Regions from separate parts of the Anaerobacillus sp. 63XJN7_5_ISO-PGPR-S23-430 genome, predicted to be linked through region 2. Evidence: a T-box and tRNA genes for the amino acid it is inferred to sense, from the RefSeq annotation. Region 2 holds a T-box; the other holds one or more tRNA genes.
What was found. The T-box of region 2 lies ahead of lysS (lysine--tRNA ligase). A T-box ahead of a tRNA ligase gene usually reads a tRNA of that ligase, here a tRNA-Lys.
Positions count from the first base shown of each region.

Region 1 (15,359 bases), 1.1 Mb from region 2:
TTCTCCTAGCTTCATTCCTCTATAGTCCGGATGAAGCGCTATGTTTGTAATATGTGCTTCATCGATGATGACCCACACACCACAATATCCCGCTATTTCTTCCCCAACCTCGAGCAATAGATAAGTAGCAAAATGGTTAATTACAATTTCATTATAGAAAGCGGATTTGCTCCAAGGCGTAGGGAACGTTGCATGCTCAATTCGCATGACAGCTTCTATATCTTCAATCGTCATCGATCGAAACGATACCGTCTCATTCATCGTTAATCCCCTACTTTTTCTGTGAAGCCAGCCATTTCGCTTCAGCTTCAGCCATTCTTACATAGTTTGGTGTAAACTGATGGACATCTTCTACCGGTTCTTTACAAGACCCTAATCTTGCAAGATCAGAAGGACGAGCATTCAAGCTGCTACTCGGTGCAAAAGTTGCTTTCTCTCCTAAAATCGCTTCGATTTGTTCCTTGTGTAGATTTAAATCGCCACTAATAAATAAGAAGCGCTCATAGCGATCTTTATTCTCTTTCAACCAGTCTTCAAATAGGACGATATGATCGTGGGTTTCTCTCTCGACTTCTATTCCATTTGCTCGATATACGCTCATATAGACCTGTCCTCGTCTAGCATCAAAAAAGGGAATGATAGCTCCAGCAAAATAACGGCCGTTCTGGCCCAGAACTTCTAAACTCGAAACCCCCACAAGTGGAATGTTTAATGTCCAAGCAAGCGTCTTAGCTATACTAATACCAATACGAAGACCTGTATAAGAACCTGGTCCCTCCGCTACTACAATACGATCAAGGTCAATAGGCTTTAATTGAACTTCTTCTAGCAATTGCTCAATAGCAGGCATCAACCGAACCGAGTGGTTTTTCTTTATATTTGTTATGATTTCTCCAACAATCGTGCCCTCCACCATAACGGAGACACCCATACAATAATTCGAAGAATCAATGGCTAGTACTCTCATGTTGCAACTCCTTACATAACGACTCATAAAAAGGACCAAAGGGTCTCAATATTAGCCGACGTTCTGATTCTCTTTGATGATAAATTTCAACTCTGAGTAGTTCCTTTGGAAGCATGTCCTGAATGAATTTTGCCCATTCCACTACAGTGACACCTTCCCCTTCAAAGTATTCGCTAAAACCAAGGTCTTCATCACTCTCTTCTAGACGATATGCGTCCATATGAAACAGAGGAATCGTACCTTCATATTCTTTTATTATCGTAAAAGTAGGGCTGTTTACCACTTTCGTAACCCCTAGTCCTTTTCCGATTCCTTTTGTAAATGTTGTCTTGCCAGCACCTAGATCTCCTTCAAGTGTTAATACACTGCCTGGCTTAAGCTTTTCAGCAAGCTTTCTACCAAACTCCATCGTTTCATCTGGAGACTTCATGATGAAAGCATATCCACTCATGGTCATCACCTATTCCTTAGACGAGAAGTGATTGTAACCCTTCTTGTCCAGTTTGAATTTTTGATCTTTATAATTCATCCATACACTTGTCCGCTTATCCTCTACATAACCAATCCGATAAATTTCTTCATCGTGCGCCTCGAAAAGTTCTACAACCTTTTCCCAATTCTCCTCAGCAACTGTTCCGATAAGTTCATAATCTTCTCCACCATTTAACATCCATTCTAACCGCTGAAAGGAAGAATAAGCATCGAAGCCCTCAGGAGCTGGAATCGTATCCTGATTCAGTATAATAGAAACGCCACTTGCTTCAGCTAACTCATGGGACTCACTTGCAATTCCATCACTAACATCATTTAATGAAATCCGGTACCCACTTTTGGCGAGAATACGTCCTTGCTTTATTCTCGGACTAGGTTCTTGATGATATTTTACATATGGGGCTTCATTCCCTTCCCCTTCAAGCAAAGAAGAAAGTCCAGCAGCTGATCCACCGACAGGTCCAGTAAGAAAGACAATATCTCCAGCTCGCGCATTACTTCTCAGAAGTTTGCGTCCTTTCTCGATTTTACCAATCACAGTAATTGCAATGTGAAGATCGCTTCGCGTCGAGACTGTATCTCCGCCGATCATATCTATTTCATAGTCATCAGCAATTTCTTTCATACCTTTATAAATTTCTTTCAGCTGCTTAGACGACCAGCCTGTCTGAGGTACTGATATCGATACAAGGTAAAACATCGGAATTCCGCCCATAGCAGCGATATCACTTATATTGACGGCAAGCGCTTTTCTGCCAATTTGAAAAGGGGAGAGCGTACTTTTTTTAAAATGGATTCCTTCCACCATTGTATCCGCACAGGCGATTTCATCCCAGTCTGATCCAATACGATAAAGAGCAGCATCGTCTCCAATCCCTTGAATCAATTCTTCACGAAATGTATAAGCTGGCTTAATGGATTGAATAAATGCAAATTCATCTTTCACCAAACTCATCTCTCTTTCTATTTTATAAAAAAACCTTAGGAATTTCATCCTAAGGTGCTTTTTCTATCAGTTTATCTTACTTAACGACAAATTCACATGTTTGTTTAGAAAAACTTCTATTTTCCCTAAGGTTTATAGAAAAAAAAACGATTTTAGAGTATAAAAAAAAAGCGATTCTATCGCTCTATTAGAAATGGCGGTCTCGACGGGAATCGAACCCGCGATCTCCTGCGTGACAGGCAGGCATGTTAACCGCTACACCACGAGACCAGTATGCAATGTTTGAACAATATACACTTACGATTGTGAGAAATAATACCAAGTTATCAGTTTAGGTTGCCCCTAAAGGGACTACAATAAAAATTTAACAAGGAAGATTAATCGACGTAGGTAAATTTTTGGTTGCGGGGGCAGGATTTGAACCTGCGACCTTTGGGTTATGAGCCCAACGAGCTACCGAACTGCTCCACCCCGCGACGATATAAAAAAATAATTTGTGCCTGCTTCTTTATGCAGTGCACTGTTTCTTCCTCTGCAAGATTATGCTACGATGCGTATCCGTCGAAACAACTCGATGTTGTTTCATTGAAGTAACGCTCGTTGCTCCACCCCGCGACGATATAAAAGAACTTAATATGTCTCTCGGACACAAATACTACTATACCAGATAAATGTAATGAATGCAACCTTTAGGAGAAAAAGAAAAATCCCTCCTATTAGAGGGATTTTTCCACAGCATTTTTGAATGCATCTACAATATCATTTTCGTTTTCAATTCCTACAGAAATACGGACGAGCTGCTTATTGATCCCCAGCTTCTGTCTAGTATCTTCAGGTACTGTTCGGTGGGAGGTGGCAATGGGATAAGAAACGGTAGTATCTAATCCAGCCAGAGTCGGTATAATCTTCACCCATCCTAGTGACTTGAAGAACGATTTCACATTGGTTTCTTCCTCTAATTCAATGGAAACCATTGCCCCAGATCCTCTTTCAGCTACATATGCTGGATAATATACATTCTTTATGCCTTTAACGTCTTTGAGTTGGCTTGCAAGAAATGCAGCATTCCTAACATGCCGTTCCATTCGTACACTCATCGTTTTTAACCCACGGCACCCTAGCCACGCTTCGAATGGACTAAGGTTAGCACCAAGGTTAATCACTTTGGCTTTTGCTTTAGCCATAAGATCTTCTCTGCCTACTAGTACGCCTGCTGTTACATCACTATGTCCGCCAATGTATTTTGTTGCGCTATGTACAACAAGATCAATTCCAACTTGATAAGGTTGAAGAAGATACGGAGTAGCAAACGTATTATCTATCATTGTAATTAGTTCATGCTTTTCACCAAGTTCTTTAAGAAGGGTTAGATCCTCTACTCTTAATAGCGGGTTTGTTACTGATTCCGTATAAAGTAACTTTGTGTTTGGACGTATGGCATGCTCAATTTTTTCTTTGTCAGTAAAATCAACAAAAGAAACTTCTATGCCGAAGTCAGGGAGTTCTTCATTAAAAAGAGAGTATGTACCTCCGTATAGATCTTCACAAGCCACAATGTGGTCGCCAGCCTTAACAACAGCAAGTACTCCTGCAAGAATAGCAGATAAACCTGAAGAAGTTGCAATGCCTTTAGGAGCCCCCTCAAGGTCTGCTACACCCATTCCAAGATCATCTGTATTCGGATTGCTAACACGCGTATACAAATAGTCTTTTTTACCTTCATAAAAAGATTCCAAATCATCGAGATCTTCAAAAACAAAGGCAGAGGTCTGATAAATCGGTTGAACCTTACTAACTGTATCTGCTTTCGTCTTTCGTGGAAAACGTACTGCTTTTGTATCAAAATGAAAATCCATTTATTTTCCCCTTCCTCTAAATAAAATTCTTTTTCATTAACTGTACGTGTTCTAGAGAGTAATTTCAAGAAATACGGTTCGAAATTTTCAATTAATTATTCTTATTAAGCACCACATTCTGGCTGGATAGAATTAAAATGCTTACTCGCATGCGGTTATTTCGCGATACCTTATATAATTCCGCGAAAATCAAATTTATTCCGCGCTTTTCCATGATAATTCCGCGAATTTGAGATTAATTCCGCGAACGTAAAAACCATACAAAAAAAAGCGAGAAACCCTCAGGTCTCTCGCCTTTCATCTTGTGCCCAGCGACGTCCTACTCTTGCAGGGGGAGATCCCCCAACTACCATCGGCACTCGAGCTTAACTTCCGTGTTCTCATACGGGGCGCGATAAGCGGCGAACTTCTTCGTCAGCTGCGCGATGCCAGATCCTCATGGATCTCTCGAATATCCACTCCGGTCTGACATCGCTTGCTTCCTCGAATTTCTTGCTTCTCCCACCCCTACGTAGCTTTCGAAGAAGTTTTGATTGTCTCACATGAAGCTTTTTTCTCTTGCGAGTTTTCTTCACTTTATCAATACAAAAAAGTGAGAAACCATTTGGTCTCTCACTTTTCTTCAATTGCCCAGCGACGTCCTACTCTTGCAGGGGGAGATCCCCCAACTACCATCGGCGCTGAAGAGCTTAACTTCCGTGTTCGGCATGGGAACGGGTGTGACCTCTTCGCCATCATCACTAGACTAACAGGATGTTAGCCGTTCGGTGTTCACCACAGGACGTGGTGGCACTTAATCGAACTTCCTTATTTCAGGTGTTCCCTGAAAACTAGATAGCACGCACAACGTATTCCAATTTAATCGGTTAAGCCCTCGATCGATTAGTATTCGTCAGCTCCACGTGTTGCCACGCTTCCACCCCGAACCTATCTACCTCATCATCTCTAAGGGATCTTACCAGCTTAATGCTGTGGGAAATCTCATCTCGAGGGGGGCTTCATGCTTAGATGCTTTCAGCACTTATCCCTTCCACACGTAGCTACCCAGCTATGCTCCTGGCGGAACAACTGGTACACCAGCGGTGTGTCCATCCCGGTCCTCTCGTACTAAGGACAGCTCCTCTCAAATTTCCTGCGCCCGCGACGGATAGGGACCGAACTGTCTCACGACGTTCTGAACCCAGCTCGCGTACCGCTTTAATGGGCGAACAGCCCAACCCTTGGGACCTACTTCAGCCCCAGGATGCGATGAGCCGACATCGAGGTGCCAAACCTCCCCGTCGATGTGGACTCTTGGGGGAGATAAGCCTGTTATCCCCAGGGTAGCTTTTATCCGTTGAGCGATGGCCCTTCCATGCGGAACCACCGGATCACTAAGCCCGACTTTCGTCCCTGCTCGACTTGTAGGTCTCGCAGTCAAGCTCCCTTGTGCCTTTACACTCTGCGAATGATTTCCAACCATTCTGAGGGAACCTTTGGGCGCCTCCGTTACACTTTAGGAGGCGACCGCCCCAGTCAAACTGCCCACCTGACACTGTCTCCGCACCGGATCACGGTGCTGGGTTAGAATGTCAGTACAGCCAGGGTAGTATCCCACCGACGCCTCCATCGAACCTGGCGGTCCGACTTCTATGGCTCCTACCTATCCTGTACAAGCTGTACCAAAATCCAATATCAGGCTACAGTAAAGCTCCATGGGGTCTTTCCGTCCTGTCGCGGGTAACCTGCATCTTCACAGGTACTATAATTTCACCGGGTCTCTCGTTGAGACAGTATCCAAGTCGTTGCACCTTTCGTGCGGGTCGGAACTTACCCGACAAGGAATTTCGCTACCTTAGGACCGTTATAGTTACGGCCGCCGTTTACTGGGGCTTCGATTCAGAGCTTCTCCCGTAAGGGATAACCCCTCCTCTTAACCTTCCAGCACCGGGCAGGTGTCAGCCCCTATACTTCGCCTTACGGCTTTGCAGAGACCTGTGTTTTTGCTAAACAGTCGCTTGGATCTTTTCACTGCGGCTCCCCTGGGCTATAAACCCGAGGAAGCACCCCTTCTCCCGAAGTTACGGGGTCATTTTGCCGAGTTCCTTAACGAGAGTTCTCCCGATCGTCTTAGGATTCTCTCCTCGCCTACCTGTGTCGGTTTGCGGTACGGGCACCTTTTTCCTCACTAGAGGCTTTTCTTGGCAGCGTAGAATCAAGGACTTCGGTACTAAATTTCCCTCGCCATCACGACTCAGCCTTCATGGTGAACGGATTTGCCTATTCACCAGCCTAATCGCTTGGACGCGCATTTCCAGCAGCGCGCTCTCCCTATCTTTCTGCGTCCCCCCGTCGTTCAAACGGAAAGGAGGTGGTACAGGAATATCAACCTGTTATCCATCGCCTACGCCTTTCGGCCTCGGCTTAGGTCCCGACTAACCCTGAGCGGACGAGCCTTCCTCAGGAAACCTTGGGCTTTCGACGGACAAGATTCTCACTTGTCTTTCGCTACTCATACCGGCATTCTCACTTCTAAGCGCTCCACCAGTCCTTTCGGTCTGACTTCACAGCCCTTAGAACGCTCTCCTACCATTGTCGTAAGACAATCCACAGCTTCGGTGATACGTTTAGCCCCGGTACATTTTCGGCGCAGCGTCACTCGACCAGTGAGCTATTACGCACTCTTTAAATGATGGCTGCTTCTAAGCCAACATCCTGGTTGTCTAAGCAACGCCACATCCTTTTCCACTTAACGTATACTTTGGGACCTTAGCTGGTGGTCTGGGCTGTTTCCCTCTCGACTACGGATCTTATCACTCGCAGTCTGACTCCCGCGGATAAATCGTTGGCATTCGGAGTTTGACTGGATTCGGTAATCCGGTAAGGACCCCTAGTCCAATCAGTGCTCTACCTCCAAGATTCTTGCCGCGAGGCTAGCCCTAAAGCTATTTCGGAGAGAACCAGCTATCTCCAGGTTCGATTGGCATTTCACCGCTACCCACACCTCATCCCCGCATTTTTCAACATGCGTGGGTTCGGGCCTCCATTCAGTGTTACCTGAACTTCACCCTGGACATGGGTAGATCACCTGGTTTCGGGTCTACGACCACGTACTATTTCGCCCTATTCAGACTCGCTTTCGCTGCGGCTCCGCCTTCTCAGCTTAACCTTGCACGGGATCGTAACTCGCCGGTTCATTCTACAAAAGGCACGCTGTCACCCATTAACGGGCTCCAACTAGTTGTAGGCACACGGTTTCAGGTTCTTTTTCACTCCCCTTCCGGGGTGCTTTTCACCTTTCCCTCACGGTACTGGTTCACTATCGGTCACTAGAGAGTATTTAGCCTTGGGAGATGGTCCTCCCGGATTCCGACGGGGTTTCACGTGTCCCGCCGTACTCAGGATCCGTCTCGGAGGGCATCGGATTTTGACTACAGGATTGTTACCTTCTCTGATGGACCTTTCCAGGTCGCTTCGTCTATCCGTGCCTTTGTAACTCCAAAGAGACGTCCTACAACCCCAGAGGGCAAGCCCTCTGGTTTGGGCTGATTCCGTTTCGCTCGCCGCTACTCAGGAAATCGCGTTTGCTTTCTCTTCCTCCGGGTAATGAGATGTTTCAGTTCCCCGGGTCTGCCTTCCATTCCCTATGTATTCAGAAATGGATACCATCCTATTAAAGATGGTGGGTTCCCCCATTCGGAAATCTCCGGATCAAAGCGTACTTACAGCTCCCCGAAGCATATCGGTGTTCGTCCCGTCCTTCTTAGGCTTCTAGTGCCAAGGCATCCACCGTGCGCCCTTAGTAGCTTAACCTTCGATTTGTTAGGCATTACTGCCATAACGCATCAGTTATTACTAAGTTATTGCATAAAAATAATTATTGGATGTCGTTGTTTGTGCTATCTAGTTTTCAAGGAACAAGGCTACTGTTTGAATCCGCCTAAGCTTCATCATTTCACCTGGTTTGAAAGAATAAATCATTCTTTCAAAACTAAACGAAACGCTCATGTAAGGTTGGTAACGTAAGTTACCTTCGTAATTCTCCATAGAAAGGAGGTGATCCAGCCGCACCTTCCGATACGGCTACCTTGTTACGACTTCACCCCAATCATTTGTCCCACCTTCGGCGGCTGGCTCCATAAAGGTTACCCCACCGACTTCGGGTGTTACAAACTCTCGTGGTGTGACGGGCGGTGTGTACAAGGCCCGGGAACGTATTCACCGCGGCATGCTGATCCGCGATTACTAGCAATTCCGGCTTCATGCAGGCGAGTTGCAGCCTGCAATCCGAACTGAGAACGGCTTTATGGGATTCGCTTCACCTCGCGGTGTTGCTGCCCTTTGTACCGTCCATTGTAGCACGTGTGTAGCCCAGGTCATAAGGGGCATGATGATTTGACGTCATCCCCACCTTCCTCCGGTTTGTCACCGGCAGTCACCTTAGAGTGCCCAACTGAATGCTGGCAACTAAGATCAAGGGTTGCGCTCGTTGCGGGACTTAACCCAACATCTCACGACACGAGCTGACGACAACCATGCACCACCTGTCACTCTGTCCCCCGAAGGGGAACGTCCTGTCTCCAGGATTGTCAGAGGATGTCAAGACCTGGTAAGGTTCTTCGCGTTGCTTCGAATTAAACCACATGCTCCACTGCTTGTGCGGGCCCCCGTCAATTCCTTTGAGTTTCAACCTTGCGGTCGTACTCCCCAGGCGGAGTGCTTAATGTGTTAACTTCAGCACTGAGGGTGGAACCCCCCAACACCTAGCACTCATCGTTTACGGCGTGGACTACCAGGGTATCTAATCCTGTTTGCTCCCCACGCTTTCGCGCCTCAGCGTCAGTTACAGACCAGAGAGCCGCCTTCGCCACTGGTGTTCCTCCACATATCTACGCATTTCACCGCTACACGTGGAATTCCACTCTCCTCTTCTGCACTCAAGTCCTCCAGTTTCCAATGACCCTCCACGGTTGAGCCGTGGGCTTTCACATCAGACTTAAAAGACCGCCTGCGCGCGCTTTACGCCCAATAATTCCGGACAACGCTTGCCACCTACGTATTACCGCGGCTGCTGGCACGTAGTTAGCCGTGGCTTTCTGGTTAGGTACCGTCAAGGTACCGCCCTATTCGAACGGTACTTGTTCTTCCCTAACAACAGAGCTTTACGACCCGAAGGCCTTCGTCACTCACGCGGCGTTGCTCCGTCAGACTTTCGTCCATTGCGGAAGATTCCCTACTGCTGCCTCCCGTAGGAGTCTGGGCCGTGTCTCAGTCCCAGTGTGGCCGATCACCCTCTCAGGTCGGCTACGCATCGTCGCCTTGGTAAGCCATTACCTTACCAACTAGCTAATGCGCCGCGGGCCCATCCCGCAGTGTTAGCTCGAAAGCCAACTTTCAACATTGCACCATGCGGTGCGATGTATTACCCGGTATTAGCTCCGGTTTCCCGGAGTTATCCCAGTCTGCAGGGCAGGTTGCCCACGTGTTACTCACCCGTCCGCCGCTAAGATCAGGGAGCAAGCTCCCATCTCTTCGCTCGACTTGCATGTATTAGGCACGCCGCCAGCGTTCGTCCTGAGCCAGGATCAAACTCTCCGATAGAAAGCTTAATCTAGCTTTAAAACAATGTTTTGTTTCCGTAGAAACAACTACTTACATGGCGTTTCGTTCAGTTTTCAAAGATCGATTTGTTTCTTTCAATGTCGTTTTCAGCGACCAAACCATCATACCATGATGACTTGAACAGTGTCAACAACTTTTTTCAAAAGATGGTGGGCCTGAGTGGACTCGAACCACCGACCTCACGCTTATCAGGCGTGCGCTCTAACCAGCTGAGCTACAGGCCCATCTTTAATGGAGCGGGTGATGGGGATCGAACCCACGACATCAGCTTGGAAGGCTGAGGTTTTACCACTAAACTACACCCGCGATATTGATGGTCGGGAAGACAGGATTTGAACCTGCGACCCCTTGGTCCCAAACCAAGTGCTCTACCAAGCTGAGCTACTTCCCGACATTTTATTAAGTAAATAAATATGGTGCGCCCGAGAGAAGTCGAATCCCTAACCTTCTGATCCGTAGTCAGACGCTCTATCCAATTGAGCTACGGGCGCATATTATATTTGGTGCGGTTGAGAGGACTCGAACCTCCACGGGGTTTCCCCCACTAGCCCCTCAAGCTAGCGCGTCTGCCATTCCGCCACAACCGCACATCGTTACTTGATGAAAACTTAGCATTTTAAAAGAATTGGTGCGGGTGAAGGGACTTGAACCCCCACGTCGTAAGACACTAGATCCTAAGTCTAGCGCGTCTGCCAATTCCGCCACACCCGCAAAAAGTGGTGAGCCATGAAGGACTCGAACCTTCGACCCTCTGATTAAAAGTCAGATGCTCTACCAACTGAGCTAATGGCTCAACATGGCTGGGCTAGCTGGATTCGAACCAGCGCATGACGGAATCAAAATCCGTTGCCTTACCGCTTGGCTATAGCCCAACAATTTATATAATCAGATTCATTTTAGAAAATAATGGCGGTCTCGACGGGAATCGAACCCGCGATCTCCTGCGTGACAGGCAGGCATGTTAACCGCTACACCACGAGACCTCTATAACTGATTACATATCATGTTGTTGAAACATTTTATTTTTAAAATTTGTTGGTGACCCGTACGGGATTCGAACCCGTGTTACCGCCGTGAAAGGGCGGTGTCTTAACCGCTTGACCAACGGGCCATAAAAATGGCGGAGAAGGAGGGATTTGAACCCTCGCGCCGCTCACGCGACCTACACCCTTAGCAGGGGCGCCCCTTCAGCCACTTGGGTACTTCTCCGTTTGGCTCCACAGGTAGGATTCGAACCTACGACCGATCGGTTAACAGCCGATAGCTCTACCACTGAGCTACTGTGGAATAGTGTTTAATTTGTTATCTCCGTTATCGGCGACATTTAATATAATAACTTATCCAGCAATCAAAGTCAACAGCTTTTTTGAAATTTCTTAAAGCGTTATGTATTCGATCTGGACTTGCTCTCCGAAGAGACTTTATTAATTTACCACATACAATCTAGGTCGTCAATGATAACTTTCAATAAACTTGTTTTAACTTTCCTCTACACTTTCCGCACACATATCGTAAGGTGTCCATCCTTCTCTTCCTTCTATACTTAGCATGGCATTGTTGACACTCGTAAAGGTACTTATATGATTCTACTCTTCTTTGCCCAGGTACTACCTGGCAGTAGCGTGACCCCCCCACTTTTTGAAGAAGTTGTTTGAAATCCTGGTCCTGATGTTTATAACCTTTCTTCTGAATGTGTAGGTGATAATGACATAGTTCATGCTTTATAATCCCTTCAAGTTCTGTTACACCAAATTGATCATAGTGCTTTTTATTGAATTCAAGATTATGTGACCTTAACAAATAACGTCCGCCAGTAGTTCTTAAACGAGCATTAAATGTAGCTTGATGAAGAAAAGGCATACCAAAATACCTCTCGGATATTGCTTCTACTAAACGCTGCAGTTCTTTCTCAGTCAACTCATTCATCCTTTCACTTTCCGAACATATACAAGCCGCTTTTCATAAACTAATTTACATCATCATTCACGCAGTGTCATCCATTAAAGGAGGAGATGGAGTTGCCTGTATGGTTTAAGAAACAACTGAAACAAGCTTACCTTGAGAAAAATCGCCGACAAATCAAGCTTCTTAATCAATGTTGGTTTTTTTACAGAAGAAAACACCGCCCCTAAGGGCAGTGCTTATGATGGCTTTAGCATAGTAAGAGCGATTCTTTCCCTTTTCAAATCAACTTCATCAACCCATACAGTAACAACTTGCCCTACATGGACAACTTCCATAGGGTTTTTCACAAAGCGAGTCGTTAATTTCGAGATATGAACAAGCCCATCTTGTTTAACCCCTATATCAATAAAAGCACCAAAGTCTACTACGTTTCGTACTGTTCCTTCTAACTCCATACCCTGTTCAAGATCTTCCATTTTCAAAACATCTGTTTTTAAAATAGGCTGTGAGAGTTCATCTCGGGGGTCACGCCCCGGCTTCTGCAGAGATGCCACAATATCTTGTAACGTGGGTTCCCCTATATTTAAAGCCTCTGCAGTTTCCTTCATCGGAATTGCAGACAAAGATTGCACTAGTTTTTCAGTCCCAATATCCTGCGGCTTACAATCAATGCGTTCTAAAAGTGCTTTTGTTACCTGATAACTTTCAGGGTGGATCTCTGTTTGATCAAGAGGTTGCTTCCCTCCCATTATTCGAAGAAATCCAATACACTGCTCATATGTTTTAGCACCAAGCCTTGGCACTTTCTTTAACTGCACCCTACTTGTAAACTTTCCTTCTTCATCTCGTTTTTTAACGATATTCATCGCAACTGCTCGAGAAAGACCAGCTACATATTGAAGGAGAGAGACAGAAGCTGTATTCACATTAACGCCAACCTGGTTAACAGCGGTTTCCACGACAAAGGTTAATTGATCATTCAGCTTTTTCTGAGACACATCGTGCTGATATTGTCCCACTCCTACTGATTTAGGATCAATTTTAACTAGCTCAGCAAGTGGGTCTTGAACTCTACGCGCAATGGAAACCGCCGAACGTTCCTCCACCTGTAGATCAGGAAACTCTTCTCTTGCAAGGTCTGATGCAGAGTAAACACTCGCTCCTGCTTCATTAACAATTAAATAGACCACTTTTACTTCCACTTCTTTTATCACATCTGCAATAAACTGTTCGGTTTCACGTGATGCCGTCCCGTTCCCTATAGCAACCATCTCAATATCGTAGTCTTTTATCATTTGTATCACTATAGCTTTCGCTTTCTCGACTTCTGAGCGTGGCGGTGTTGGATAGATAACAGACACATTAAGCATTTTACCGGTATCATCAACAACAGCTAGTTTACACCCAGTTCGAAAGGCAGGATCTACCCCAAGTACTCTCTTTCCTTTTAAAGGGGGTTGTAGCAAAAGATGTTTTAGGTTTTCTGAGAAAATATGAATGGCTTGGTCCTCAGCTCGCTCAGTTAATTCTTTACGTATTTCTCTTTCTACAGAAGGTTGAATAAGACGTTTGTAACTGTCAATAATGGCTTCCTCTAATAGAGTGACGCAACTTTGCTGCTGATTTTTTATTATTTTCCTATTTAAATAATCATGGATTGAATCAGTAGGTGGGGTGACTGATGTACGTAAAACTTTTTCCTTCTCACCTCTATTAATCGCCAGAACCCGATGTGGAACGATTTTTGAAATACCTTCCTGGTAGGAATAGTACATTTCAAATATCTTTTTAGGATCTTCTTCTTCAGATTTCACAGCGGTTTGAAGAATACCATGTTGAAATGTTTTTGCACGAATCCACTTACGTGCGTCCGCATCATCTGATATCCATTCAGCAATAATATCCTGCGCTCCTTGGATGGCATCTTCCACTGTAGGAACTTCGTTTTCTTTTGATATGTATTCTACAGCCGCTTCGGAGGCTTCTCCAGTTCCATCATTTAGAATCCAAAGAGCAAGAGGCTCCAATCCCTTCTCTTTTGCAATTGTAGCCTTCGTTCGTTTCTTTTGTTTATAAGGTCGATATAGATCTTCTACTTCTTGAAGCTTAGTAGCCTTCTCTAGTTGCTTCTTTAATTCATCTGTTAGTTTGTCTTGCTCCCGTATGAGACGAATAACCTCTTCTTTTCGATTGGCGAGATTTTGAAGATAAAGCCAAGCTTCCTGAATATCCCTCAATTGAACTTCATCAAGCCCACCTGTTAACTCCTTACGGTAACGCGCAATAAACGGAACCGTGTTACCATCATTTAAAAGTGTGATTACTTCTCGTACACTTCGTTCAGCAAGCTGCAATTTCTGCGCTACCTTATGAAAATGTTCCGCTTGCTTTTTATCTGCTGTCATTTCCAAAATAATTCCTCCTCGGGACTCATTCGATAATACTATTAGTTTACCGGATAAGTTGATTAGTTAAAAGCGCGCAAGCATAATCACTAAAACACTTCAGACGGTTTCTACTACTAGTAGTAGAAACTTAAACCAAAATAAAAAAGCTCTCCCTGATTTATCTGGAAGAACTTTTTATACCGTTTTCCCTACAAGGAGAGTAATGTCATCATTTGTAGAGGGAAGCGCGTCTGTTAAATGCTGAAAGGATTCCTTTACTGAATCAAATCGAGCAATCATTGAGTAGTTTTTAGAACTAATTTGAACACCGTCAGAATAAGTAACGAAAGAGGACCCTGAAGGATAATCAATTGATTGCACCTTCACCTTCTGAAGCTTTCCTGAGAGATACCCTGAATAAGAGATAGGACGAATAATCTTACCATCCGGTTGGTAAATAATTAAATTAATATTTCCTATACCACTATATTCGAGCTGTCTTGTCTTAAGATCAAGTTTAAAAATAGAAAGCACGCACCCACGTTTCCCTCTCATCTCTTCATTTGCACGTTTCATCAAAGTTTCTACATCTTCATCCTGATATTCTTTTACTACATTGATAGCGGCTAGGGAAGAATCTTTAGCCATATCTCCACTGCCAAGCCCATCCGCTACAGCGCAAATGAAATAATCAGATGTTTCAGCTACATAATAGCTATCCCCGCACATCTGATTACCTGCCTTAGGTTTCTGATAAGCTGCAACAGTAAGCTTTTTAAAATCATGATGATGAATCATGATTAAAAAGCCTCCGTTGGTTCAATACGAATTGCCTGTCTTAATTTTTCGAGAGCTCTTCTCTGCAAGCGGGAAACATGCATTTGTGAAATACCAAGCTTTTCTCCAGTTTCTTTCTGGCTCATATTTTCAAAATACGTACAATTCAAGATTTCTTGTTCTCGCTCAGTGAGTACTGCAAAAGCCTTTTTAAGAAGCATTTGCTGATCCACAAGATCAAACCCTTGCTCTTGATCACCAACTAGATCAAGTAGAGTAACTGTACTTCCTTCCTGATCTGCTTCAATTGAACTATCAACCGAAAGAGCTTGATAACTTTTGCCCATTTCCATCGTCTCAAGAACTTCTTCCTCAGATACATTAAGGTACTCTGCAAGTTCATCGACCTTTGGAGAACGCTGAAGTTC
Region 1 covers NZ_CM149686.1:236,046-251,404, reverse strand. Annotated here, with positions in the region: gene rimI (ribosomal protein S18-alanine N-acetyltransferase) at 1-261, opposite strand, end outside; gene tsaB (tRNA (adenosine(37)-N6)-threonylcarbamoyltransferase complex dimerization subunit type 1 TsaB) at 272-967, opposite strand; gene tsaE (tRNA (adenosine(37)-N6)-threonylcarbamoyltransferase complex ATPase subunit type 1 TsaE) at 948-1,418, opposite strand; gene thiL (thiamine-phosphate kinase) at 1,428-2,414, opposite strand; tRNA gene AC0VYJ_RS01440 (tRNA-Asp) at 2,600-2,675, opposite strand; tRNA gene AC0VYJ_RS01435 (tRNA-Met) at 2,805-2,881, opposite strand; gene AC0VYJ_RS01430 (trans-sulfuration enzyme family protein) at 3,122-4,261, opposite strand; rRNA gene rrf (5S ribosomal RNA) at 4,890-5,006, opposite strand; rRNA gene AC0VYJ_RS01420 (23S ribosomal RNA) at 5,124-8,053, opposite strand; rRNA gene AC0VYJ_RS01415 (16S ribosomal RNA) at 8,290-9,841, opposite strand; tRNA gene AC0VYJ_RS01410 (tRNA-Ile) at 10,010-10,086, opposite strand; tRNA gene AC0VYJ_RS01405 (tRNA-Gly) at 10,095-10,168, opposite strand; tRNA gene AC0VYJ_RS01400 (tRNA-Pro) at 10,177-10,253, opposite strand; tRNA gene AC0VYJ_RS01395 (tRNA-Arg) at 10,277-10,353, opposite strand; tRNA gene AC0VYJ_RS01390 (tRNA-Leu) at 10,364-10,449, opposite strand; tRNA gene AC0VYJ_RS01385 (tRNA-Leu) at 10,489-10,573, opposite strand; tRNA gene AC0VYJ_RS01380 (tRNA-Lys) at 10,580-10,655, opposite strand; tRNA gene AC0VYJ_RS01375 (tRNA-Gln) at 10,660-10,734, opposite strand; tRNA gene AC0VYJ_RS01370 (tRNA-Asp) at 10,770-10,845, opposite strand; tRNA gene AC0VYJ_RS01365 (tRNA-Glu) at 10,899-10,973, opposite strand; tRNA gene AC0VYJ_RS01360 (tRNA-Ser) at 10,981-11,071, opposite strand; tRNA gene AC0VYJ_RS01355 (tRNA-Asn) at 11,075-11,149, opposite strand; gene AC0VYJ_RS01350 (SprT family protein) at 11,327-11,779, opposite strand; gene cmpA (cortex morphogenetic protein CmpA) at 11,881-11,994, shown strand; gene AC0VYJ_RS01340 (Tex family protein) at 12,004-14,172, opposite strand; gene AC0VYJ_RS01335 (PP2C family serine/threonine-protein phosphatase) at 14,350-14,952, opposite strand; gene sigB (RNA polymerase sigma factor SigB) at 14,955-15,359, opposite strand, start outside.
Region 1: it has a tRNA-Lys gene. The T-box ahead of lysS (lysine--tRNA ligase) is inferred to sense a tRNA for this amino acid. The anticodon was not compared.

Region 2 (15,359 bases):
GCTCTTATTCGGTAATGAGAAGAACAGAATTAAAAGTATAACACTATGCATAACCAATTCAATAATCATAGAAAGCAAGGAAAATTTCCATAGAAAAAAGAGCTTATCTTATTGAAGATAAGCTCCGATTATATTGAATAAGAAGTATAACTATTGTAGTGTATAATCGAAATGGTAAATTCCATCCAAAAGGAGGTAGATCTTGAAAAAACCTCATATTTTTAATATCTTGTCAGGCATTCTTATTACTATCATATGGATTTATCAGATTGTAGCAAATGGAGCCTACCCTTTGTTACCACTATTGATGATTGTATTGGTCCTGATATTATACATAATGGAACGAAAGGGCGTAGACACTGTTTATTGGGCTGCACCAACTATTGTATTGCTCCTAATTAGCTTGTGGGCTATGGTTCCAGAATTCTTTTTTGGACCTTAAAAAATTTCTCGTCACAACAAATTCTATTCAGGATTACCGACTATAGATCAAAAGACAACCAGCAGTAAAAATTAAATGTGTTACTCGCTAATATCTCAAAAAAGAGCTTGGTACGGCTTATATGGTTCCAAGCTCTAAAAACGTTTTTTGCTCCGTAAAAAGCTCCGAGATAACGGAACAAAGGACTTAATTAATATTCTTGAATTGCGCTCGATTGCCGTATTGTGCTTTTTATAATGTAGTAATAATTGGTCCTTCATTTGTAAGAATAACCGTATGTTCGTATTGAGCCACAAAGCTTTCATTGGTTAAGAAAGTCCATCCATCTTCAGATTGGAAAACTTCCTCTTCAAATGTAGAGATCATAGGCTCAAAGGCAATTACCGCACCATCTTTTAAGATTTCATCATCCCAACTAGCGAAATAATTAAAAATATGTTTAGGTTCTTCATGAAGCGAACGTCCAATACCGTGTCCTGTAAGATTTTTTATTACTGTTAACCCATGGCGTTTCGCTACATTGTGTGCAGCCTTTCCAAGAGCACTTTTTTTTGAACCTGGCTTTGCCTGCTTAAGTCCAGCATGGAATGCTTCTTTAGAAACGTCACATATTTTTTGTAATGCCGCGTCTCCTTTCCCTACTACAAATGAAATTCCAGTATCTGCATAATATCCGTTTTTTGAACCTGAAACGTCTATATTCACTAAATCTCCTTCATGGATGACCCGTTTTCTCTTCGGTATCCCATGCGCCACTTCATTATTTATACTAATACACGTATACCCAGGAAAATCGTATTCTCCTTTTGGCGCAGATTGAGCTTCTGCCTTTTCAAACATCTCTCTTGCAATTTCATCCAGTTCTTTTGTGGTAATTCCGGGTTTCGTACTAAGGACCAATTCATCACGAATCGCTCCACAAATTTCACCAATTATTTTCAATCCATCTAAATCCTTTTTAGCTTTTGCAACCATTGATATCCCCACTTTTTAATGTATTTTATGATTAGTATTCCATTTAGTTTCTAGCATAAACTGAACAGGTTTTTCTTCAACAATCTCTGGCCCTCTTATGGATTGAATATAACAACCTCTTATTCCGTTAAACTTCCCTGTTATTAACTTAAACAAAAAGGAGCGTAATCCTTTTTAGATTAACGCTCCGAGTTTGTGGAAGATTGTCATATTACTTCCAATACTCGATTACTGTAACCATTAGTGAAAATACCTAGTAGGAGATTACTCATATATCTATACCAAAAAAATTTAATAGTTCTGAAACGATTTCATCACTTCCTGGTGTAAACATAAATATTGAGAACGCAATACTTATGACACCTATCAATACCAAGCCATTTCTTTTATTCCCAAGTAGCCCCTTAACAACTAAAAATATTCCTACAAATAATATTAAGAAATACCAAAACCCCATAACCTCACCCCTTAATAGAATAACGTTTCGTCAAATCTTGCACCAGATTGCTAAGGGATAACCACTGTGTAGCTATCGCTCTGAGATACTTTAATAAAGGGAAATTCAATTATTCATTAGTCCACTTGATCGTTGGGATGGTGTCATAGCCTTACTCAATTTAGCAAATATCATTTTATAAACAAGGAAACCCAAAACAGTCCCTAGTACATTACAAATAACATCGTCAATATCGACTACGCGTCCCAATCCAATTCCTAAAAGAAGTTCAACAAATTGTAGGCATTCTATAGATAAAGAGGCAAGAAGTCCAAGTAAAAGTGTATTCTTTAGCCTCTTGTACATATCTAATAACATCGGAGCAAAGAATCCCAACGGCATCAGCAATAGTATGTTACCACCAACATTTTTCACTATCAGCTTGAGCATAAACAGTGTATCTCCATTATAAGCTGTACCTATTTGTTCAATGTCTCTGAATATAGAGGTAAGAGGAGTGTAATTTAATGACCTAAAAGAATTCATTCCGTACGTGTTATCACCTAATACCAATGGGAATAGCGTTACTGAAATAACCACAAATATGTATATTACAGCTAGCATTCTTAATAATTCTTTCAACCATATAAAAGACTTTTTGTATTTAAGTTTTAATGCGAATATTCCCCTCACCGCTATGTAACATATTATTCCAAAAACAATAACCACTTCTCCATCAACTAACAAACTTATCAACCATCCTTAATACAGTGAGAATAATGTATTCTAAAAGTGAGCTTCCCTTTGTTATTCAAACATCGCTCCGAGTTTGTGGAAGATTACTACTTAAGTGCCTTTAGTTTTTCTCTTCTATTTTCAGGTTGCTTTAGCCAATAACGTAATCCTCTACCAGACAATGGTTCGTCATTATATCTTGGTATCACGTGAAGGTGACTATGGAAAATAAATTGATTTGATACTTCGCCGACATTCCAACCAAGTGTATAACCATCTGGAGAAAACTCTTCATCTAAGAATTTCTTAGCATCCTGTAAAAGGTCATATGTATCGTTCCACTCTTCTTTCGTTAATTCAAATGCATTAGCGTGGTGGTTCTTAGGAACAATGACTCCACATCCTTCTAATACATCTTGTTGTTCGTTATGTTGTAAGAAATAACAAGATTCATTCTCAAATAATATGTTTTGATCCTTGTCCTTATCTGGGTTACAAAAAGGACAGGTTTCTTCATATGCCAATAAAATTTCCCCTTCCTTATTTTAAAACTATTCTGATATTAACATAAATTACAGAACCCTACTCAAGGTTTTTCCTGCCAGGTCGATGGGTTAAACAAAAAGGAGCATTATCCTTGGTCGATCAACGCTCCGATTAACTGGAAGACTTGAAATCAAGATAACAGGAATGGTTTTTTTAACGTTTTTTCGTATTCTCTAATCTATTTTTCGTTGGGACCATTCTCTCTCTAAAATACTCATCTCCCACAAACTCCAGTATTCTTCACCAATTTTTCTCGAATCTCTTAGTAAACCTTCTTTGATAAATCCAGCCTTTTCATAACAAGCAATTGCTGATGAATTAAAGTCAAACACACCAAGACTGACTCTATGTAAATATAGTTCATCAAATGCTACTTTAAGAATTTCGGTCATCATATGTTTGCCGATCCCTTTTCCTCTTACATTCTTATCGCCGACTAACACTTTCCCTACTCTCGCAGACTTATTTCCTCTATCGATTTTACCTAATGAGATATGTCCGATTACTGTGTCAGTCTCTCTATCAAAGACACTATAAATCAATACATCAGAATCATCATTGTTAGCATCCTTCAAATAAACACCAAGCTGATCTTCATCCAATGGAAAAGTGAAATTAGGACCTCCCCATTGTAGTAGGAACTCAGGAGTTTCAATCCAATTTATAAGTTTTTCAAAGTCAGCACGTTCAAAAGGTTTCAATTCAATCATTATAAATGTCTCCTCTTTCATTTTGAATCGCTTTAGTCACATTAAAACGATAACTGTTTTTTATTCCGGTTTTTATCCTCGGGGTGATTGCAACATATAAGGTTTACTTTAAATTTGTTTTGAATACATAACTTACTTTGGCATAATCCATTTTATTTTCATAGAAACTGTGTGCGTCTTTACGCTGTAACCCTGAAGATAATGCAACACTTTCATATTTATTTTCTTTTGCCCAATTATGAACGTAGGTAAGTAGTTTTTCACCATATCCTCTTGACCGCATATTAGTGTCGGTAACTAAATCACAAACCCATACAAATCTACCGTAATATAGAGTGGTCATAGGTTTAAATCCAGTTACTGCAACGATTTCTTTCCCATGAAATAAGGCAAACATTTTATACCTTTCTATTTCTTTTGCCTCTAATACTAGGTCAAGAAATGTATCTTCATCTAAGTGAGCTCGTAATTGTTTCATAACAGGAAATGCTTCAATAATTTGAGCCTTTGAGTGTAGTTCTTTAACACTTAATGAATCCATTACAGATTTCCCCTTTTTTAAAAATTTAGACAGAGTATAACATAACCCTTTATTCCATAAAACTGTTCAAAACATTCATAGAGCGCTTACCTTTTATTCAGCAAGCGCTCCGATAAACCAGAAGACTTGGGATCAGGATAAATTCTAAAATTCACCCTAAATTAGTGTTAATTTAGATCGATGTTACCCACATATTGAACATCTCCCATATCAGAAGACAGATTCACTTCTAAGATATAATTACCTTTTGAATCTGGAAATTGAAAACCATTAGATTTATTTACAGGCAATTCAATCTCTTCATTGTTTTGCCACAGAGATACTTGAAACTCTTCTAATTGAAAATCAGAATGTCCTAATTCTAGGTTTCCTTCTGAACCAGCATTGACCTTAATTTGATTCTGTTCGATTCCTAATGATTGAAAATCAACAACAGTCTTTTTGTATTCCTCATTAGGACCTTCCCAATTCACGGAAGCCTTTTTAAGCTCATATGAATCATAATCGTTTAGATGATGGTACCAAACTGTCATTGTTGGAGGAGTGAAATCGTAATCCTCCCCTATACAGGCGGTCAATAAAAATATACACCCTAAACTTACTATAGAAAATATTGAACGAATCATTATCAATTCCTTTCTCTTTAATGTTCAAATAACAGCAACTTTGGAGCATAAAGCAAAAACTCTTTTAAACTATCGCTCCGAGATTGTTGAATGTCGTAGTTGCTTACCTTAAGTTTTTGGTAATATGATTAGTTTTTAATAGTCTTTGAAAAGTTAATTCTTGATCCAATAGCAATAACAATAATTGCTATTAATCCTAAGATGTTAATAGTTGTTCTAGTGGTTTCACTAACTACAAACAGATTAATAACAAATGAACCTGCTACTATCAATAAAAGAAGAAAATATAAACCTTTTTTCATAATGTCCTCCCATTTCTTTTTTGTGTTCTTTAGTTTTGCTACTTAATCTTTTTTCGCTCAAAGGTAATGAAAGAATGGACATATAAATGGTTGGAACATCAACTCAAAAAAGATTCAGGACAAATGGTATCAGCGAGAGTGCTAAACAACCAAATCCAAAGGTCAATATTACTTTGCACAACTCTTTTTTCTCTTTATTGTCTAAAGTCAAAATAACCACCACCTTTAAAACTTATTGTATATAGGTGCCCTGATCTATTAAACAATTGCTCCGAGATTGTTGAATATAATCGGATATCTACTTTCTCAATTGCACTATGGTTTCTGCAAAGGGAGAATGAAAAGTAACAGATTGTCCATCAACCCAATTAGCATTATTAATTCCTAACACTTCTAAATTTCCAGCACTTGATCCTCTGGTCACTATCCTTACAGTTTCACTATTTAACTTCTTCACTACAAGCGGAACGGCAGTTCTTCTATAAAAATTATAGAAGTGATTTGTTTCTCCTAACGCTGCTTCTCTATGCTCTATAATAATCATTTTTTCTTTTGATGGGGAATCAATAGTTGAATACGAATTGTTTTCTACTATATTGAAAAAACACATTAAACCTAGAACAGGTAACACTAACACCGTAGTTAGTATGATCCAAAATTTTTCTAAGTTAAGTCCATTAGCTAAAACACAAGAAGCTACATATGTGAGGGCTATTGGAATAATTAAACTAGTTGATTTTAGAAATAAGAAGTAATAACCCTGAATCGATAAAATAATGACAAACACATCCAAAAATGCAACGCAAATTACAAATAGCTTCAGAGAAAATTTTAACGTCTTCATCCTATTAAAAAGATTAAATAAAGTTTCTTTATTATTGCTCGGTTTCTTCTTAAATAGCTTGTATATAACCAAACAAAACCATAGCATAAGTATTACGAAAATGCTCGATACCATTAATAACACCCTTCAAAGTATTCAACCATGTCTTTAAAGATAAGTTTCTTCCTAAAACAAAATTTTAGTTACTGGAATGATCGGTTGTTTCTTCTAATATTACAGGATCTGGTTCTCTTCCAAAGGAAAGGGTTGAATTATATATAGACATTTCAATTTGGTTATTTCCTTCAGCTTCAATCGATTTCTTTAATTCTTCAAGTTTGCTTCTTTTTTCCGGAGATGCCACTTCAGCTGCTTTGATATGAACCTTTTCGTCATTATTAGCTATTGAAGAAAGATCTAAAATCATAAAATAAAAAAGAACTCCTCCAACCACAAATAATGTTAACAGTGCTATAACTATACTTTTCGTTTTTACCAATACGATCATCCTTTCGGATAAGTAAGTTATTCCTTTAGATTGATCAAACCTCTAATACCAATTATTTCAAACCAATGCAAATAACTCAATCTTTTCTTACAAATAAAGGAGCCTATCTTATTAAAGATAAGCTCCGATTTAATGGAATTAAGGTTTAACTTCACAATTTTTTAGTCAATGGGAATATCGTGCAATCTTTTATCGTTTCACAATTCGTTAATACCATCAATAATCGTTCGATTCCAAATCCCCAACCTGATATAGGAGGCATACCATACTCCATTGCTGTTAGGTAATCTTCATCCATCTCCATAGCTTCTAAGTCTCCGTTGCCTTTTAACTTCGCTTGAGTTTCCAACCTTTTTCTTTGTTCAATCGGATCAACAAGTTCAGAATACGCGTTAATAATTTCCGCACCATTTACGACTAATTGGAAGCGATCTGTAATAGACTTATTCTCATCACTAGCTCTTGCAAGTGGTGATAAATCAATAGGATGTTGGATTAAAAAAGTTGGTTTTACAAGTTGAGGTCTACACGTCTTTTTGTAGAGTAAATCAATGAAATTTCCTCTTCCTAAAGAGTCAATATCTGAATGTTCTAATTCAATGTTTCTTCGTTGAGTTTCTTCGTAAAGATCTTTTACGTTAGGATAAAGATCTATATCTATTTCAGTTTCTTTGAGAATCAAATCCCTAAATGAGATCACTTCCCAATCTAGTGAAAAATCAATAGACTGACCTTGAATACTAATAGTCGTAGAATCAAATGTTTGATCTAGTATAAATAATACCATTTCACGCATAAACATCATCGTATCTTCATAATTCCAGTAAGCGGCATACCCTTCAACCATTGTGAATTCTTGAAGATGTTGGGGACTTATACCTTCATTTCGAAAACACTTCGCAAATTCGAAGACTTTTGTAAATCCACTAACGATTAACCTCTTCAAATACGTTTCTGGCGCTATTCTCAAGTTAAGTTCAGTTTCCAATGCATTATGATATGTCCTAAATGGTTTTGCAAGTGCCCCAGATGAAGTATGCTGTAACACCGGTGTTTCGACTTCTAGGAATTCTTGGTCTTCAAAAAACCTACGGATGGAACGTATCATTTTGCTCCTATTGAGTAATCGATTTTGCGTGTCTTTTGTCATCATTAAATCTAAATAACGCTGTCGATATCGAAGCTCAACATTACTTATACCGTGCCATTTCTCAGGAAGGCTTCGCAATGCCTTCCCAAGAAAAACATAACTTTCGATCCGCAAAGTTTTTTCGTTCGTTTTTGTGATATACATTCGACCTTCCACACCTATGAAATCTCCTGTATCAAATACCTCTTTAAAATGCTCAAACGCTAGATCGCCAACCTCATCCTTTTTTAAAAGAAGCTGCATACTTCCTTGTATATTCGAGATGGTTATAAAGATTAGCTTCTTAAAGTTTCTAATACTCATTATTCTTCCTGCTATCCTGACTTCAGAAGTTCCATCTTTTAGTTGAGACGCGTCAAAGAGTTCATAATTTGTTGTAAACCTTTCAGGGTAAACTGAAATACCCTGGGACTTTAACGTCTCTAACTTTTCAATTCTAACCTTTGATTCTTCATTAATCATAAATTTCGCTCCATTCGTTTTTTTCTTCAATAAGTTTAAATTTTTATGGATTCAACTTTCTGATCAACAAAAAAACTCCCACCCCCAAGATTATTCATCTTGAGGACGAGAGTTTATAGCTCCGTGTTACCACCTCAGTTTATTGATATGTCACCATATCAACCTCTTCGGGTACGGCAATTTATGATACATTGATTATACCCTATCTCTTTAACGGGAGATCCCGTCGCAGTATCACTATGAAAACTCATAGATCCGTGCGAAGCTCAGAGTTTTTATTCATTATAATCATTACTGCCCCTTTTCACCTGCCGGAGGCTCTCTGGAAATAATAGATCATAATTACTCGTCTCTTCAAAGCCTGTTATTCCGTATTGAATATTGAAAATATTATATATTAGATGATTTCGTAAGTCAATTAGCATTTTAAATCGTCTCTGACTTATTACGTTAATCTTCCCTAAACCTGCATAGAACGCTTACTTTTTATTAAGCAAACGCTCCGAGTTTGTCGAAGACTTGAATTGAAGATATTTACAACTGCAACAAATTACGTTAGGTGTACTATTGTCTTCTTCTATAATGATTAATTAAAAATCCTACTACTATCACTAACAGAACAATTAGTCCTACAAAAAACAATGGTAAGGCATCAGGTGCATTCTCTACTATAATATGTAAAACCCAAGCTGATACGAAGTAAAGAACGAAAAAAATACTTATAACTCTTATGAATCTAATGACCATTTGTCCTCCTTAAATCGAATTATGGGTAACCCTCTCAATATTCAATTCTTGCTCCGATTTAATTCAATAAAGAGAATAACTTGGTTTCACATCACTTTCTGTATAAATGTAAACTAGCATTAAGACACATAAAACATCATTAAATAAAACAGCCATTAAACCAGCGCTGTTGAAACCAAGATAAACAGCACCAACAAGTAACAATAGAACCAAGAGAAGTTTATCCATCATTATCCACTACCTTCTCCTTTTAATTATTTCTATTTACTCCATTTATCTACTCAATCATTTCAATACCAATTATTTCAAATTTCAATGACTAACTCAATCTTTATTTTATTCAAATTAGAGCTTATCCTAATTACAGATAAGCTCCGATTTAACGGAAGATTGAATTATTATCTACTAGCCATCGTAACAAAGTCTATATTCAAGTCACATTTATTCAAGTGCCAAATATCAGAGTGCCAAAGAAGAGATAAATAAAGGGGAACATTATTAAGACGCCGTTTCCTACTATAGCAGCTATTGAAAAAACACTCTTTTTATAACCCAAAGCCTTCGCCGCGAAAAGGAGCCCTATTGTGCAAAATAGTAATGGAAAGAATATAGGCAATCCTTGCAGCTTGTTGAGCGTAATAAAATCCAAGAAAAAATTAGCGATGAATAAAACGGGAATCAAGAATAATAAATAAGAAATTACTAATAGTAGTCTATACAATTTAAAGCCTCCACCCAATATTTTTAAAAAAATTTGATTCCATCAGTTGACTATCCCTCTTCCAGATATGCTCCGATTTAACGAAACAATAAACTCAATTCAAAATTACTTTACTGCTATTTTATATCTTTGTTTTCACCATGTTTGAAAATAACTACACTACACTCTTCACACCTTAACGCTGGAACTTTTTTGACTTTTAACCATGCATCACCTATTAATATTTCACTTCCAAAATCCGCAAAGATGGAATCAGGTGAGTCTGACCAGCAAATTCTTCGAGGAGAGAAAATATATCCTTGCTTCAATTGGTTACCACATTCAGGACACATTACAACATCGTCCATTGTTAATTACACCACCTTCATCGTAGCGTTCTTAATGGAATAACTGGTTAGCCTGCACCTTCAATTTTAAATTAACTTTTATTTTGCCCGATGATTATGTAATAAGGACGAGTACTTTATAAAGTATTAGCTCCGAAATAACGGAACAAAGGACGTGATCCAATATCCTTGAATTGCCTTCAAAAACTACTTAATTAATGGCACAGAATATGGGTTAGGTAGACCTTGAATATCACCTTCTTTCAAAATGCTTATGATCAATTGTCTTTTTCGTATAGGGATCCTATTTTCGCGATCTTTATAGGATAAGCCACAACTTCATCTTACATATATAGTTACATAAAGGATAAACTGAAGGTTAGACCATATTTGATTTGGAGTGAAGACAATGGAGTTCATTCAACGTACCGGTATCAAATTAACATCAGCAGAGATAACAACTTTATGGGCTACATACATGAATGACAGTGGTTCCATCTGCCATTTAAAATACTATCTTAATACAGTGGAAGATACTGAAATTAAATCTGTTATTCAATATGCATTAGACATTTCACAATTGCACGTGAACACAATAACACAGATTTTTACTCAGGAAGGTTATCCTGTTCCTCATGGTTTTGAATTAAATGAAGACGTTGATGTGACTGCCCCGAGGTTGTTTTCTGATACTTATTTATTAAATAATGTTAATTATCTTGGTAAAATTGGTATAAATGTGTATAGCACGGCAACAACTGTAGCAGTCAGAGAAGATGTTTATAGCTTCTTTAGTCAGTGTTTACGGGAATCAGACAATCTTATTAAACAAACGAATGATTTATTATTGGCAAAGGGGTTGTATACTAGGTCACCATACCTCCCAAAACCTGAATCCTATGATTTTGTAAAACAGAAAAGTTTTTTGGCAGGCTTTTTTGGAGAAAAAAGACCCCTTACTGGTACCGAAATCACAAACCTATACACCAATTTTCAAAGAAACGCATTAGGGGCAGCCACACTGATTGGTTATAGCCAAGTTGCACAGGATGAAGAAGTAAAACAATTTCTGTTAAGAGGAAAGGAAATGGCAAATAAGCATTGTGAAATATTTGGTTCATTTTTAAAAGAAAGTGATTTACCCTCCCCTATGACATTGGATACAGAGGTTACTGATTCTATTACGCACACTTTTTCTGACAGAATAATGATGTTTTATACAACAAGTTTAATTGCACTTAGTGTAGGATACTACGGGGGAAGCATATCCATGAGTCCAAGAAGGGATATTGGGGTTATGTATAGCCGATTAATTGCAGAAATATTAAAATACGCTGAAGACGGGGCTAAGATTTTGATTAAACATGGATGGATGGAAGAACCTCCACGGGCTTTAAACCGTGATGAACTATTAAAACAGTGACGCAGCAATGGATAAAAGCAAAGTTCTTGAAGCAATATTTTGGAGTAATACATTACCTGGCTTTGCACGTATCCTAAACGGAAAAATATTATAAGGGTTCTTGTTTATAGTTTTGGAAACCTTATTTAACGTTAAATCAAACATGATTCGCTCCGATTTAATCGATGACTTGAAACTGAGATAAATCGGTTGATATTCTTCATCTACTCAAAATTCATAGGTGGATCTCGAAAAAGATCCCTTTTTTTCATATACTCGCTAGCTTTAGTTTTATTACTTTGATTTGAAACATATAAAGCTTCGTTCCTCTCTCTATAATATGAAATGAATTTTTCCTTCGAAATAATTCCCTCATCAATCGCATTTTTCACAGCACAATTTGTTTCTTTCGTATGAGAGCAATTAGAAAACCTACATCTCTTCGATAATTCAATAATATCCCTATATCCATCCTCTAAAGTAGCTTGAAAATCAACTATTTCATTTAGCTTCTTTTTAAATGTCATGGATTAACCCCTTATTCTTTAGTTATGCTAACCTATTACTTAATTTCAATAAATTAAGATATTAATCCTTCATTCAGTATTATTAAGTTATCTCAAACCCAAACCTGGATAGAGCGCCTACCATTTATTCAGCAAGCGCTCCGAGATAACTGAAGACTCCGTATCAAGATATTATCGTACAACCCATTTCGGAATAAAACTTCCAAAGTATTTACCAATCTTCTCTACCTCAGTCATGACCCGTCTTATACCAACTTCCGTGGTAAACCAATTCTCTTTAGTAATACCGAATCGATCTTCTACTGGAGAAACCATAAAATTAGTGTTCTTTGGAAATGCATCCTGATAACAAAGCAATGCTCTTCGAGAATGTCCTGCTTTACATACAATAATAACCTTTTCATATTTAATACCTTTACTCTGTAAGACTTCTAAAGAAAAACGTGCATTTTCTAAAGTATGCTGTGCTTCGTCTTCTCTAAGAATTACTTCGTTTGGCACCCCGTTTGTAATACCAATGTTTCTTAGATACTCCCACTCAGATGTACCTACATGGGGTTTGTATCCACCTGAGGGAAGGATGTATGGAGCCATTCCATTCTTATATAGACATGAAGCCTTTTCCATTAGCTGCGGATGATTAGCACCGGGTACCAATATGACATCAGCTGCAAATACTTCAGTTTCAACGAAAATAAAGTCAGTTATACAATCATATGGATTAGACAATGTTATAAACCCTTTCGTAAATAAACTTATGTTGGGAAATAATCCTATTCAATAATTGCTCCGAGATTCCGTAAGACTTGAAGTCAAGATATAAACTTAATGTTGTGCGAAAATCTTTCTTTTCTAACTTGACAAACACCCCGATTAGTCAGGATCAGTATTTATGATTTTTCAGTGAGTTGATATGAATTCTTTTATTACTTTTGCATACGTTTCTGGTTCCTCGTACCTCGGAAAATGCCCACTTTCATTAAATATAGATATTTTACGGTTGGTCTCTCCATTCGCAAATGCAGTCAGTTGATCATTACTGGTCACCCAATCATATTTACCTTTCATCAATATCATCGGACAAGTAATCGAATCGAGTTGCGGTAACAATGATTCAAATACTTTCCCTTCTTGATATAACTTTTGTTGATGATTCGCTGCCCGTTCCCAATTTTCCTGTGGAATACCGGAGTTTTCAACAAGACGATCAAAGAATTGTTTGTCTTCCCCATGGACATACAAATTGTCCTTATGTTCCCCCAAGTCAATAAGAGCCTCTATACATTTTTCCCAAACCTTTTCAGTTTCTCTTATCTTTGAAGCAGCAAGGTACTCATTGACCTTTTCATATTTTTCTAATCTTTTATACTCCTCAACTGCTCCCGTAATTAGTGAGCGAGCAGAGCTCTCCAGGTCAAGCGTCGGGCATTCCAACAATAGATATGTTACCTTCTCCGGATAATCCAATTGATATTGAACAGCCCAATACCCGCCAAATGAATGACCAATGAGACCCCACTTTTCTATACCCAGTTGGTTACGAATAGCTTCACAGTCCTCTACCAGATCACGAATTCCGAAAGACTCTTCGTTTTCGATTGGATCCGATCGAAGCACCCCTCTTTGATCTATTGCAATGACCCTCATAAATTTTGAAAGTCGTTTACCTTGATGTTCTATGAAATCATAGGAACCAACTCCAGGTCCGCCATGTAAATACAAAAATACAGGTAGATGGTCATCACCATGAACCTCATAATAGATTTTCTTATTATTAACCGTTAAATAGTCAGACACACACTTTCTCCTTCCTTATTAAACTGATAATTATATAATTAAGTCAGTAATAATTTAAATGAATATCCTTTTGGGTCAGATTCTACAAGTGAACCCTTTAGTTGAAAATTATGTTTCCAATTAATCCAATTAGAAGCATTAAAATAAAGCTTCCAAACAGCAAATACCCAACCAGCTTAATATGCATGGGTAATTCCTATCCCATTTTCAGTATAATATTCCATATATTGTTTAGAGGCTATAGCATTATTGAACGTTTTATTTTGGTTTCCATTACTCACAGACGTATTGCATCTCCAATATAGAAGTTCAACGAATTCCTCATTCTCATCTGCCTGAAACCCTCATATTAAACATACGATTTAGACTGAATTTAGTTTCATAACGCTAATTATCTTGAATTCAAGTCTTCCACAATCCTGCCCTTTAACTGAACAACTACTTCTATTATCCTCATCACCAATATTAACATATTATTCCACAAAATCACTGAACTCCACTATTCACAAAACATATTTTCTAATAAACTTCGGTTAAAAACGTTCAAAAAAGAAAAGACTAGAAGCATTCTATTGTATTGGGAAGGAATTTGGTCATGACATTTCCTGTTATTCATACAAACTTCTGGGACGCTGTTCTTGCGGTGCCTGTAGTGATGATTCTTACACAATTAATCAAGATTCTCACACCTATACCTCGGACCTTTGTTCCAACACTAGCGATTATTCTAGGACTTGTGATATCAGTCTTTTATAGCCATCCTCATCAACTTGTAGCTGGTATCTTTATGGGTTATTTTTACGGATATGCGGCGATTGGAAACTATGCATCCTTAAAGACATCGCTTCTAGCATTAAAGAAGAAAAGAAGAAATAAAGAACATTTTTCATAATCGAATGTCAATCCATATTAAAAGAGCGGACCTCCGAAATCCGGAAGCACGCTCTTTTGTCTTTGTTTTATTCTTCGCCTAGTTCAACGTTATGATATACCTGTTGCACATCTTCTAATTCTTCAAGCGCATCGATCATTTTCAAGAACTGCTCCTGATCTTCTACGGCAAGCTCAACGTCATTTTGGGCAAGCATCGTAAGTTCAGCTACGGTAAACTCAGTAATCCCCGCATTTTTAAATGCTTCCTGCACCGCATGGAACTGGTCAGGCTCAGCATAGACGATAACAACCTCATCTTCTTCCATAATGTCACGCACATCTAGATCTGCTTCCATTAACAGCTCAAGTACTTCATCTGCTGATTTGCCTTCAATCCCGAATACGGCTGTTGAGTCGAACATGTAGGCAACTGAACCGTTCACGCCCATGTTTCCACCATTTTTCCCAAATGTTGAACGAACGTCAGATGCCGTGCGGTTTACGTTGTTTGTTAACGTATCAACGATCACCATGGATCCGCTTGGACCAAATCCTTCATAACGAAGCGTGTCGTAATTTTCATCTGCTCCGCCTTTCGCTTTTTCAATCGCACGGTCAATGATTGCTTTTGGTACGTTGTATGTTTTCGCACGTTCGAGAACTAAGCGAAGAGCCTGGTTAGCTACTGGATCCGGTTCACCCTGCTTTGC
Region 2 covers NZ_CM149686.1:3,415,143-3,430,501, forward strand. Annotated here, with positions in the region: gene AC0VYJ_RS17850 (hypothetical protein) at 203-442, shown strand; gene map (type I methionyl aminopeptidase) at 674-1,417, opposite strand; gene AC0VYJ_RS17860 (hypothetical protein) at 1,686-1,874, opposite strand; gene AC0VYJ_RS17865 (VanZ family protein) at 1,980-2,600, opposite strand; gene AC0VYJ_RS17870 (HIT family protein) at 2,696-3,112, opposite strand; gene AC0VYJ_RS17875 (GNAT family N-acetyltransferase) at 3,308-3,844, opposite strand; gene AC0VYJ_RS17880 (GNAT family N-acetyltransferase) at 3,948-4,385, opposite strand; gene AC0VYJ_RS17885 (hypothetical protein) at 4,553-5,011, opposite strand; gene AC0VYJ_RS17890 (hypothetical protein) at 5,140-5,313, opposite strand; gene AC0VYJ_RS17895 (hypothetical protein) at 5,612-6,271, opposite strand; gene AC0VYJ_RS17900 (hypothetical protein) at 6,336-6,635, opposite strand; gene lysS (lysine--tRNA ligase) at 6,796-8,256, opposite strand; T-box leader at 8,355-8,623, opposite strand; gene AC0VYJ_RS17910 (hypothetical protein) at 9,067-9,234, opposite strand; gene AC0VYJ_RS17915 (PF20097 family protein) at 9,841-10,071, opposite strand; gene AC0VYJ_RS17920 (DUF3231 family protein) at 10,460-11,473, shown strand; gene AC0VYJ_RS17925 (hypothetical protein) at 11,677-11,979, opposite strand; gene AC0VYJ_RS17930 (YdcF family protein) at 12,151-12,708, opposite strand; gene AC0VYJ_RS17935 (alpha/beta fold hydrolase) at 12,880-13,776, opposite strand; gene AC0VYJ_RS17940 (hypothetical protein) at 14,372-14,668, shown strand; gene AC0VYJ_RS17945 (YebC/PmpR family DNA-binding transcriptional regulator) at 14,736-15,359, opposite strand, start outside.